Regions from separate parts of the Streptomyces sp. NPDC059743 genome, predicted to be linked through region 2. Evidence: riboswitches for the same ligand, from Rfam matches in the RefSeq annotation. Region 2 holds a riboswitch; the other holds the start of a gene.
What was found. A riboswitch is a leader RNA that binds a small molecule or an ion and turns the genes downstream of it on or off. The one in region 2 is predicted to bind glycine.

Region 1: it holds a riboswitch for glycine, as region 2 does, so the genes downstream of both, gcvP (aminomethyl-transferring glycine dehydrogenase) here and gcvT (glycine cleavage system aminomethyltransferase GcvT) in region 2, are expected to answer to the same signal.

The regions. Positions count from the first base shown of each region.
Region 1 is NZ_JBHWGS010000026.1:8,111-13,913, reverse strand. Features, by position in the region: gene gcvP (aminomethyl-transferring glycine dehydrogenase) at 1-2,700, opposite strand, end outside; glycine riboswitch at 2,877-2,973, opposite strand; gene ACFV6H_RS34620 (PRC-barrel domain-containing protein) at 3,085-3,489, shown strand; gene ACFV6H_RS34615 (DNA polymerase IV) at 3,378-4,919, opposite strand; gene ACFV6H_RS34610 (MerR family transcriptional regulator) at 5,013-5,582, opposite strand; gene ACFV6H_RS34605 (bifunctional nuclease family protein) at 5,765-5,803, opposite strand, start outside.
Region 2 is NZ_JBHWGS010000001.1:454,540-460,342, forward strand. Features, by position in the region: gene ACFV6H_RS02040 (L-serine ammonia-lyase) at 1-741, opposite strand, end outside; gene glyA (serine hydroxymethyltransferase) at 931-2,202, opposite strand; gene gcvH (glycine cleavage system protein GcvH) at 2,236-2,613, opposite strand; gene gcvT (glycine cleavage system aminomethyltransferase GcvT) at 2,805-3,944, opposite strand; glycine riboswitch at 4,092-4,189, opposite strand; gene ACFV6H_RS02060 (AAA family ATPase) at 4,364-5,050, shown strand; gene ACFV6H_RS02065 (enhanced serine sensitivity protein SseB) at 5,335-5,803, shown strand, end outside.

The DNA.
Region 1 (5,803 bases), on a different contig from region 2:
GTTGCGCAGCGGATTGTCGTCCGCGGACCACTCGCCCGACGCGACCTTCTCGATCTCCCGGCGAATCGCGATCATCGCCTCGCAGAAGCGGTCGACCTCGGTCAGGTCCTCGCTCTCGGTGGGCTCGATCATCAGCGTGCCCGCCACCGGGAAGGACATCGTCGGCGCGTGGAAGCCGTAGTCGATCAGCCGCTTCGCGATGTCGTCGACGCTGACACCGGTGGTCTTGGAGAGCGGACGCAGATCGATGATGCACTCATGGGCCACCAGCCCGTTGGGACCGGTGTAGAGCACCGGGTAGTGGGGCTCCAGCCGCTTGGCGATGTAGTTGGCGGCCAGCACGGCGACCTGCGTCGCGCGCTTGAGTCCCTCGCCGCCCATCAGCCGTACATACGCCCAGGAGATCGGCAGAATGCCGGCCGAGCCCCAGGGAGCCGCGGAGACCGGCCCGACGCCCGTGGCGGGCCCGGCCGCGGGCTGGAGCGGGTGGTTGGGCAGATACGGCGCGAGATGCGCCCGTACGCCCACGGGACCGACGCCGGGACCGCCGCCGCCGTGCGGGATGCAGAAGGTCTTGTGCAGATTGAGATGGGAGACGTCGGAGCCGAACCTGCCCGGCTTGGCCAGTCCCACCAGCGCGTTGAGGTTCGCGCCGTCCACATACACCTGGCCGCCCGCGTCGTGCACGGCCGCGCAGATGTCGCCGATGTGCTCCTCGAACACACCGTGCGTGGACGGGTAGGTGACCATCAGAACGGCCAGTTCCGGTCCGTGCTGGGCGATCTTGGCACGCAGATCCTCGACGTCGACGTCGCCGTCCTCACGGGTCTTGACGACGACGACCTTCATCCCGGCCATCACCGCGCTCGCGGCGTTGGTGCCGTGCGCGGAGGACGGGATCAGACAGACGGTGCGCTGTGTGTCGCCGTTGGCCCGGTGGTAGGCCCGTACGGCCAGCAGCCCGGCCAGCTCGCCCTGCGAACCGGCGTTGGGCTGGAGGGACACCGCGTCGTAGCCGGTGACCTCGGCGAGCCGCTCCTCCAGCTCCCTGATCAGCGTCAGATAGCCCTGGGCCTGCTCGGCGGGCGCGAAGGGATGCAGCGCGCCGAACTCGGGCCAGGTGACCGGCTCCATCTCGGTGGTCGCGTTCAGCTTCATGGTGCAGGAGCCGAGCGGGATCATGCCGCGGTCCAGCGCGTAGTCGCGGTCGGCGAGCCTGCGCAGATAGCGCAGCATCGCCGTCTCCGAGCGGTACTGGTGGAAGACGGGATGCGTCAGATAGTCGTCGCTGCGCAGCAGCGTCCCGGGCAGGGCGTCGTCCGTCGTCGCGTCCAGCGCGTCGAGGTCGCCCTCGACACCGAACGCGGTCCATACGGCGGTCAGTTGGGTGCGGCCGGTGGTCTCGTCGCAGGCCAGGGAGATGTGGTCGGCGTCGACGAGATGGAGGTTGACACCGTCCTCGCGGGCGGCGGCGACCACCTCGGCGGCCCGGCCGGGCACACGGGCGGTGAGAGTGTCGAAGTACGCGCCGTGCACGATCTCGACGCCGCCCGCGCGCAGGCCCTCGGCGAGGAGCGTCGCGTACCGGTGGGTGCGTCGGGCGATGCCGCGCAGCCCTTCCGGGCCGTGGTAGACCGCGTACATGCCCGCCATGACGGCGAGCAGCACCTGGGCGGTGCAGATATTGCTGGTGGCCTTCTCACGGCGGATGTGCTGCTCACGGGTCTGGAGCGCCAGCCGGTACGCCTTGTTCCCGTCGGCGTCCACCGAGACTCCGACGAGCCGGCCCGGCAGGCTGCGCGCGAACTTCTCGCGTACGGCCATGAATCCGGCGTGCGGTCCGCCGAAGCCCATCGGAACACCGAACCGCTGGGTGGTACCGACCGCGATGTCCGCGCCCAGCTCACCGGGCGAGGTGAGCAGGGTGAGCGCGAGCAGATCGGCGGCCACGGTGACGATCGCGCCGAGCCCGTGCGCCTGCTCGACCACGGACCTGATGTCCCGTACGGCACCGGAGGCGCCCGGGTACTGGAGCAGCACACCGAAGACACCGCGCTCGGCGACCTCGGCCGGGATGCCCTCGCTCAGATCGGCGACCACGACCTCGACGCCGGTCGGCTCGGCGCGGGTCCGGATCACGGCGACGGTCTGCGGCAGGGCGTCGGCGTCCACCAGGAAGACACCGCCCTTGACCTTGCCGACACGGCGGGCGAGCGCCATCGCCTCGGCCGCCGCCGTGCCCTCGTCCAGCAGGGAGGCGCCGGAGGTCGGCAGACCGGTCAGATCGGCGACGACGGTCTGGAAGTTCAGCAGCGCCTCCAGACGTCCCTGGGAGATCTCCGGCTGGTACGGCGTGTACGCGGTGTACCAGGCCGGGTTCTCCATCACATTGCGCAGGATCACCGGCGGTGTGAACGTGCCGTAGTAGCCGAGCCCGATCATCGGGGCCACCACGTCGTTGCGCGAGGCGAGCGTGCGCAGTTCGGCGAGGACCTCGGCCTCGGTGCGCGCGCCGGGAAGGTCGAGGGCCTCCGCGCTCTTGATCGCGTCGGGCACCGCGGCGGCGGTCAGCTCGTCGAGCGAGCCGTAGCCGACCTGCGCCAGCATCTTCGCCTGCGCGCCGGCGTCGGGCCCTATGTGGCGCTGTTCGAAGGGGGTTCCTCGCTCAAGCTGCGCGAGCGGAATGCGGTGGGCGGTCATCGGGAGGCCTCCTGGTCCGACACGACCTACGAGGGGCACCAGGACGCGGGTGCCCGGACGGCCTCCCCCTCTGTCATCTCAACCTGAGAGCTTCACCGGCCCGCCTGCGGCGCACCGGCTTTCACCGTCGGTGAGAGCGGATGCCGTCCGACGCCCGCCCTGCTTTCCAGAGTGACCTCGTCCGCGCGGTACGGGGGCCTGAGAGATTCCGGGGAGGATTTGCTCCTTCGGCGCCTCCGGCGGTTCTCCGGAGGACTCTCCCGCACGGGGTCAGCAGCCACGGCCAGACTACCAGCGAGGCCTTCCGTACGACTTTCGAGTGGCCGACGCCCAGTTTCTGCACTTTTGTAGTGTTACGAGCAGGTGCGACCAGTTGGAGGGACCGTGGAGACCGATATCGATCCGCGCAGTCTGATAGGCCGCAAGGCGTTCGACCGCAATGGCCACAGGCTCGGCACGGTGGACGAGGTGTATCTGGACGATGCCACCGGCGTACCGGAGTGGGCGGCGGTCCGCACCGGGCTCTTCAGCCGTGACGCCTTCGTCCCGCTGGCGCCCAGCACACTGGTGAACGACGCGCTCCAGGTGCCCTTCGAGCGCGCGCTGATCAAGGACGCGCCCGACTTCGGTGTCGGCCGCCATCTCTCCCCGGAGCAGGAGCTCCAGCTCTACCACCACTACGGCCTCGCCCTGCCCGAGCCGGATCCGGAGCCACCGGAGCGGCCCGCCTCCCTGTCCGACCGGGACTCCGAACGCGACTTCGGCCGGCTGGCGGGCCAGGACGACTGAGCGGAATCCGGCGGCTCCGGCACCACGGGCAGCGGCACCAGAGGCAGTGGCTCGGAGAGCACCAGCTCGGGATCGTCGGTCCAGAACGTCCTCACCCGTCCCGGCGCGGATCCCGGCTCCTCGAACCGTACGGTCACGCGCCGCAGCCCACTGCCCTGCACCCAGCCCGCGCCGTACTCGGCATGGCGCACATCATGTCCGGCCGGAAAGCGCCGCTCGGCCGGCGCCTCCGGCTCCCGGGCCGAGGCGCTCCCGTCCTTCACCGGCGGTGAGGGCGCGGCCTCTGCCGGCTCATCCGACGCGGCGGACGTGGCGGCGGACGTGGCAGGGGGTATAGCCGCGGCGGGCTGCTCGGCCGCCGCGGCCTGCGCGAAGAGATCCTCCTGCGTGAAGTCCGCGAGGCCCGTCACGCCCACACCCAGCAGCCGCACTCCGCCCGTCGTGTCCACCGACTCCAGCAGCCGTCCCGCGGCCTCCCGCACCACGCCGGGATCGTCCGTGGGCCCGCGCAGCGTCTCCGAACGGGTCAGCGTCGAGAAGTCGTACCGCCGGACCTTGAGCACGACCGTCCGCCCGGAGTGCCCGGCCGCCCGCAGCCGCTGCACACACCGGTCCGCGAGCCGCTCCACCTCCACACGCACCCGTACCCGGTCGTGCAGATCGACGTCGAAGGTGTCCTCGACCGACACGGACTTGGTCTCGCGCTCCGACACCACCGGCCGGTCGTCGTGCCCGAGCGCCATCCGGTACAGCGAGGCGCCGTGCGCCTTCCCCAGCAGCCGTACGAGCTCGTCCTCGCCCGCCTCGGCCAGCTCCGCGACGGTGGTCATCCCGGCCCGGCGCAGATGCTCGCCGGTCGCGGGCCCTACTCCGGGCAGCGTCCGCACCGGCATCGGCCCGAGCAACTCGCGCTCCGTACCGGGCTCGATGAGGACCAGTCCGTCGGGCTTGGCCTGCTCCGAGCCGATCTTCGCCAGCATCTTGGATCCGGCGAGCCCCACCGAGCCGGTGAGCCCGGTGACCGCCCTGATGTCCCCGCGCAGCCGCTCACCGGCCGCGAGCGCCGAGGCCGTGTCATGAGCCGATCCGCCGGCCTCCAGATCCACGAAGGCCTCGTCCAGGCTCAGCGGCTCCACCAGCGGCGAGAGCCGGCCCAGCAGCTCCATGACCTGCTCGCTGACCGTGCGGTAGAGCGAGAACCGCGGCACCAGATACGCCGCGTTCGGCGCCAGCCGTCTCGCCTGGGCCATCGGCATCGCCGAATGCACTCCGAACCGCCGTGCCTCGTACGAAGCGGTCGAGACCACTCCGCGCGGGCCCAGACCGCCCACCACCACCGGTTTTCCGCGCAGACTCGGCTTCGCCGCCTGCTCGGCGGCGGCGAAGAAGGCATCCATGTCCAGATGCAGGATCGTCGGCGCGGATCTCACACCACCGATGCTGCCTCACACCACTGACAATCGGCCGGAGATTCCGGCCTCGGACCGGCTTCCGGCCTCGACCTCGGACGGCCCCGGTCGACGTCAGACGGCCCTGTCCCGGCGCCGACGCGCCAGCTCGTCCGCCGGGTTGTGACCGATCAGCGTCTCGCCGGTGTCGATCCGCTCGCCGTGGAGCTGCGACAGCGCGGCCTGGACATCCCGCCACACCACGCCGACGGCGATCCCGAAGACGCCCTGGCCGCCCTGGAGCAGCCGCACGACCTCGTCGGGCGAGGAGCACTCATGGACGGTCGCGCCGTCGCTCATGAGCGTCATCCGGTCCAGATCCTGGAAACCGCGGTTCCGGAGGTGCTGGACGGCCGCCCTGATGTTCTGCAGGGCGACACCGGTGTCCAGGAACCGCTTCACGATCTTCAGGACGACCACATCGCGGAAGCTGTACAGCCGCTGTGTGCCCGATCCGTATGCCGGCCGCACACTGGGCTCGACCAGCCCCGTACGGGCCCAGTAGTCCAACTGGCGGTAGGTGATTCCGGCCGCCGCGCACGCGGTCGGGCCGCGGTATCCGACCGTCTCCGCACCGGGGTCGGCCGCACTGCCGTGAAGCGGATACGGACCGCCCGCCGCCGTACTGTCGCCGCTGCTTCTCACGCCGACCCCTCCGTCCTAGACCTGCCTTGTCGAAGGTAGGCAGTCACCCGGGGTGCGTCAACGATCGCCACACTCGCCACGCCGAGTGATAATCACCCTGAGAGTGGTTTCCCGTGCCCTGTTTCGGGGAAAGGCTGACCGAATGTGCTGACGGAGCCCGGCGCGGCGCTCACCGGCGGCCACTACTGACTGTTGGTTCCGAAATCCTCCGGCGAGATCTG
Region 2 (5,803 bases):
GGAGTGGGCGGCGCGGCGGCGGACCTTCAGCCCGCCCGGCAGGATGCCCTCGCGGGCCATCCCGCGCGAGACACACGCCTGCATCACCCGCCAGATCTCCAGCAGCCCGGCCCTGATCTCGTCCTCGGTGCGCCAGGCCTTCTCGTTCTCCATCATCAGCGCGGAGATCGACAGACCTGTCTCGCCCGACAGCCGCAGCAGCTCGTCGCCCGTGCGGAAGGGATACCTCAGCACGGTGTCGTCGAGCTTGATCCGGTCCTCGCCCACGGCGTCCTCGTCCACCACGAATCCGCCGCCCACGGAGTAGTACGTCTTCTCCAGGAGGAGGCCGCCGTCGCTGTCGTACGCGAGGACCGTCATCCCGTTGGGGTGGTACGGCAGGGCCTTGCGGCGGTGCAGGACCAGATCCGTACCGGCGTCGAAGGCGATCTCGTGCATACCGAGCACACTGAGCCGGCCGCTGCTGCGGATACGTTCCGCCTGCTCGTCCGCGCTCTCCGCGTCCACGGTGCGCGGTGAGTTGCCCTCCAGACCGAGCAGAACGGCCTTCGGCGTGCCGTGGCCATGGCCGGTCGCGCCGAGCGAACCGTACAGCTCGGCCCGGACCGAGGCGGTGTGGGCGAGCAGGCCCTCGTTCTTGAGGCGGCGGGCGAACATCCCGGCCGCGCGCATCGGACCGACCGTATGGGAGCTGGACGGGCCGATACCGATCGAGAACAGGTCGAAGACCGAGATGGCCACGTGCGTGACTCCTTGCTGATTGGTAGACGCCGTTGTCTGCCGGGGTGGTGCAGAGATGACGCGTACATACAGATGTGTACATACATACGGTCCGGGGCACCGCGCCGCACGTTCAGTGTGCGCGGTGCCCCGTGAACCCCGGCCGAACGGATGACGTCGGACCGGAGAGGCCTGAGTACTCCTGAGTACTTACTTCAGGCCCGGGTACAGCGGGTGCTTCACGGCCAGCGCGGAGACCCGCCCGGCCAGTTCGTCACGGTCGAACGACGGCTTCAGCGCCGCCGCGATGATCTCCGCGACCTCGGTGAAGTCCTCGGCGGTGAAGCCGCGGGTGGCCAGCGCCGGCGTACCGATCCGCAGACCCGAGGTGACCATCGGAGGACGCGGATCGTTCGGTACGGCGTTGCGGTTGACCGTGATGCCGATCTCGTGCAGCCGGTCCTCGGCCTGCTGTCCGTCCAGCTCGGAGTCGCGCAGATCCACCAGGACCAGATGCACATCCGTACCGCCGGAGAGTACGGAGACGCCCGCCTCGGCCACATCCGGCTGGACCAGCCGCTCGGCGAGAATCCGGGCGCCCTCCAGAGTGCGCCGCTGGCGCTCCTTGAACTCCTCCGTCGCCGCGATCTTGAAGGAGACCGCCTTGCCCGCGATGACATGCTCCAGCGGACCGCCCTGCTGACCGGGGAAGACCGCGGAGTTGATCTTCTTCGCCAGCTCCTTGGTGGAGAGGATCACACCGCCGCGCGGGCCGCCCAGCGTCTTGTGCGTGGTCGTGGTGACGACATGCGCGTGCGGCACCGGGTTCGGGTGCAGCCCGGCCGCGACCAGACCGGCGAAGTGCGCCATGTCGACCATCAGATACGCGCCGACCTCGTCCGCGATCCGGCGGAACGCCGCGAAGTCGAGCTGCCGGGGATACGCCGACCAGCCGGCCACGATCAGCTTCGGACGGGACTCCTTGGCGAGCCGCTCGACCTCGGCCATGTCGATCTGGCCGGTCTCGCCGTCGACGTGGTAGGCGACGACGTTGTAGAGCTTGCCGGAGAAGTTGATCTTCATGCCATGGGTGAGATGCCCGCCGTGGGCGAGATTCAGACCCATGATCGTGTCGCCGGGCGAGAGCAGCGCGAACATCGCCGCCGCGTTCGCCTGGGCGCCCGAGTGCGGCTGTACGTTCGCGTGCTCCGCGCCGAACAGCGCCTTCACCCGGTCGATGGCGATCTGCTCGATCACATCGACATGCTCACAGCCGCCGTAGTAGCGGCGGCCCGGATAGCCCTCGGCGTACTTGTTGGTCAGGACGGAGCCCTGCGCCTCCATGACCGCGACCGGAGCGAAGTTCTCCGAGGCGATCATTTCGAGCGTGGACTGCTGACGGTGGAGCTCGGCGTCGACCGCGGCGGCGACATCCGGGTCGAGCTCATGGAGCGAGGAGTTCAGAAGCGACTTCGAAGACATCACAGTCCCTGGGGTGTCAGTGGCCGGAGCACGTCAGTTGCCGGAAAAGTCTTGGTACTCGTCGGCGGTGAGCAGATCGGACGGCTCTTCCGCCACGCGCACCTTGAACAGCCAGCCGCCTTCGAACGGAGCGGAGTTCACCAGTGAGGGATCGTCCACCACGTCCTGGTTCGTCTCGGTGACCTCACCGGTCACCGGGGCGTAGAGATCGCTGACCGACTTGGTCGACTCCAGCTCTCCGCAGGACTCGCCCGCGGTCACCGTGTCACCGACGTCGGGGAGCTGGGCGAACACGACATCACCGAGGGCGTTGGCCGCGAACTCGGTGATCCCGACCGTCGACACCCCGTCCACGGGGTCCGTCAGCCACTCGTGCTCCTTGGTGTAGCGGAGCTGCTGGGGGTTGCTCATGACCTGAATTCTCCTGTACGCGGGGGAGTGGTGCGGAACGGCTGTCTTACGGAACGAGATGGAACGAGACGAAAGGAGCCGGACAGAGCCGGACGGAGCTGGAAGGAGACGGACGAGGCCGGAACCGAACGGCCCCGGGACGGCATCCCTTTGGAACGAAGGCGGAATGGGGGGCGCCGATGACGTCCGTATCACTTCTGGCGCTTGTAGAAGGGCAGCGCCACGACCTCGTACGGCTCATGGGTGCCCCGGATGTCGACTCCGACGCCCGCCGTACCCGGCTCGGCGTGCGAGGCGTCGACGTACGCCATGGCGATCGGCCTGCCCAGGGTGGGGGAGGGCGCGCCCGAGGTGACCTCGCCGACGACCGTGCCGTCGGCGACGACCTGATAGCCCGCCCGCGGGACCCGGCGGCCCTCGGCGATCAGACCGACCAGCTTGCGCGGCGGCGCGCTCGCGGCGCGCTCGGCCGCCGCCTCCAGGGCCTCGCGCCCGACGAAGGCGCCTTCGTTCGACGTCTTCTCGAACTTCACGACTCGGCCGAGGCCCGCGTCGAACGGCGTGAGAGCGGTGGTCAGCTCGTTCCCGTACAGCGGCATCCCGGCCTCCAGACGGAGCGTGTCGCGGCAGGAGAGCCCGCACGGCACCAGACCGACGCCCTCGCCCGCCTCGGTCAGCGCCCGCCACAGCGTCTCCGCGTGCTTGGGCTCGACGAAGAGCTCGAAACCGTCCTCGCCGGTGTAGCCCGTCCGGGCGATCAGCGCCGGGACACCGGCGACGGTGCCCGGCAGGCCCGCGTAGTACTTGAGCGCGTCCAGATCGGCGTCGGTCAGCGTCTTGAGGATGCCCGGCGACTGCGGTCCCTGGACGGCCAGCAGCGCGTACGCGTCACGGTCGTCCCGTACCTCGGCGTCGAAGCCGGCCGCGCGGGCGGTCAGCGCGTCCAGCACGGTCTGGGCGTTGGAGGCGTTGGCGACGACCAGATACTCGTTCTCGCCGAGGCGGTAGACGATCAGATCGTCCAGGATCCCGCCGTCCTCGCGGCAGATCATGGTGTAGCGCGCGCGGCCCACTGCGACGGCGCCGATATTGCCGACCAGCGCGTAGTCGAGCAGCCGGCCCGCGGCCGGACCCGAGACGGCGATCTCGCCCATGTGCGAGAGATCGAAGAGCCCGGCCCTGGTCCGTACGGCGGTGTGCTCGTCGCGCTCGCTGCCGTACCGCAGCGGCATGTCCCAGCCCGCGAAGTCGGTCATGGTCGCGCCCAGCGCGCGGTGCACGGCGTCGAGGGCGGTCGTACGGGGGGCGCTGCTCGGCGGGGCGTGATTCATCGGTGTGGCTCCCAGGGCATGACGACGAGGACGGTCCTCCCCATCTGTCATCGGAACCTGAGAGGTTCACCACGACCACCCGTATCAGGGGTCATGACTTGCACCTTGGGTGGAGCCGCAGCGCTGCGGCCCGCTTTTCAGATCTGCCTCGTCCGCGCGGTACGGGGCCTGAGAGATTCAAGGGAGGAACTTGCTCCTTCGGCGCCCGGCGCACACGGTGACCGGGACTCTCCCGCGCGGATTCAAACGGCCGGTATGCAGTTGGCGGGCACATCATCGCACGCATCCGGGTGGTTCGGAGCGCCTGGCCCGCAACTGGCCGGACGGCGTGAAAAGCTTGTGCCGCATTACCATTTCTTTACACTTCGTGGGCAAGGGTCATGGGCCAGGCCGACTGAGCTGACAGGGGGACGGCGAAGATGTCGCAGAGGTCCGGGGCATATGTGACGACCGCGGGGGTGCCGGCACAGCAGTCGGCTCAGCAGGGCGTGTCCGGTCGGCGAGCCGTGACACGGCCCGTGGCGGTCGTACGGGATCTGAGAGGGCGCCGGGCCCGGGTGCCGGGCGCCCTGGCCTTCACCGCGGGCGATCTGGTGGTGGTCTCCGGGCTGCCGGGCAGCGGCAAGTCCACCTTGATCCGGCGGGCCGCCGAGGGCGGCGGGATCGACTCGCAGGACGCCAGGGACCGCTGGGAGGGCAGACTGCCGGGCGGCCTCCCCTATGCCGTCTACCGCCCGCTCGTCCGTATAGCGCATTACGGGGGACTGCGGCGCGCGCTCCGCTCCGGCGAGAGCGTGGTCGTGCACGACTGCGGTACGCAGAGATGGGTACGGCGCTGGCTGGCCCGCGAGGCGCGCAGACGTGGCCGCGGGCTCCATCTCGTCCTGCTGGACGTGGCGCCGGAGGTGGCCCGCGCGGGCCAGCTGGAGCGCGGTCGAGGCGTCTCCGGGTACGCGTTCGCCCGCCACCGCAGGGCGGTCCGCCGTCTGCTGCGCGGCGCCGAATCGGGCCGCCTGCCCAAGGGCTGCGCCACGGCGGTGCTCCTCGACCGCGACGCGGCGGGAGCCCTGGACCGGATCGTCTTCCTTCCCGGACCGGGCGACTGACGGCGCGCTGACCGCCGCGCCCGGGTACGGGCCGCACGCACACGCGGGTACGGGCTCCCGTCTGCGGCGTTAGGGTGTGTCCGCAAAGTCGCGGCGTCCGCCCGGAGGGCGGGGCTCGCGGTGTCTGGTGCGTGCGATCGCAAGGCGGAGGATCAGCCTCGTACTGGACGTACTTGGCTGACTCCGACAACGCCGCGAGCGTGCGTGCCAGGCAGCTCGAGCCAGCCGCGAATTTGGGGACACACCCTAAGGTGCTGCGGCAGGCACGAGGGCGGAGGAAGACTGTGAATACTGCATGGCCGGGCAATGAGCTGGAAGAGGTGCTCGCCGCCTCGCTCGGCAGCCGGGGCGCGGGCGGGCGGCTGGTGGAGGTGCTCGGACGCAGCGAGGTCTGGGTGCCGCTGCCCAACGGCGGGGGCCCGGACAGTCCCGGTCTGGATCTGCCGACCCTGGAGATAGAGGGCGCGCCGTACGTCCCGGTCTTCAGCTCCCAGCAGCAGTTCCTCCAGTGCGTCGGCGCCCATATGCCCTTCACCGTGGCGCCCGCCCGCGACTTCGCCCGTGGCCTGCCTCCGCAGCTCGGTATCGCCGTCAACCCGGGCGGCATGGTCGGACTGCCGCTGCCGCCGCCCGCCGTCGCCGAGCTGTGCCGGGCGGGCCGCACACCGCTCGACGGTCCGGCGAGCGGCGGCCGGGTCAGGCTCTTCGAGCCGGACTGGCAGGAGGATCCGGTCGACTTCCTCTCCGCCGCCG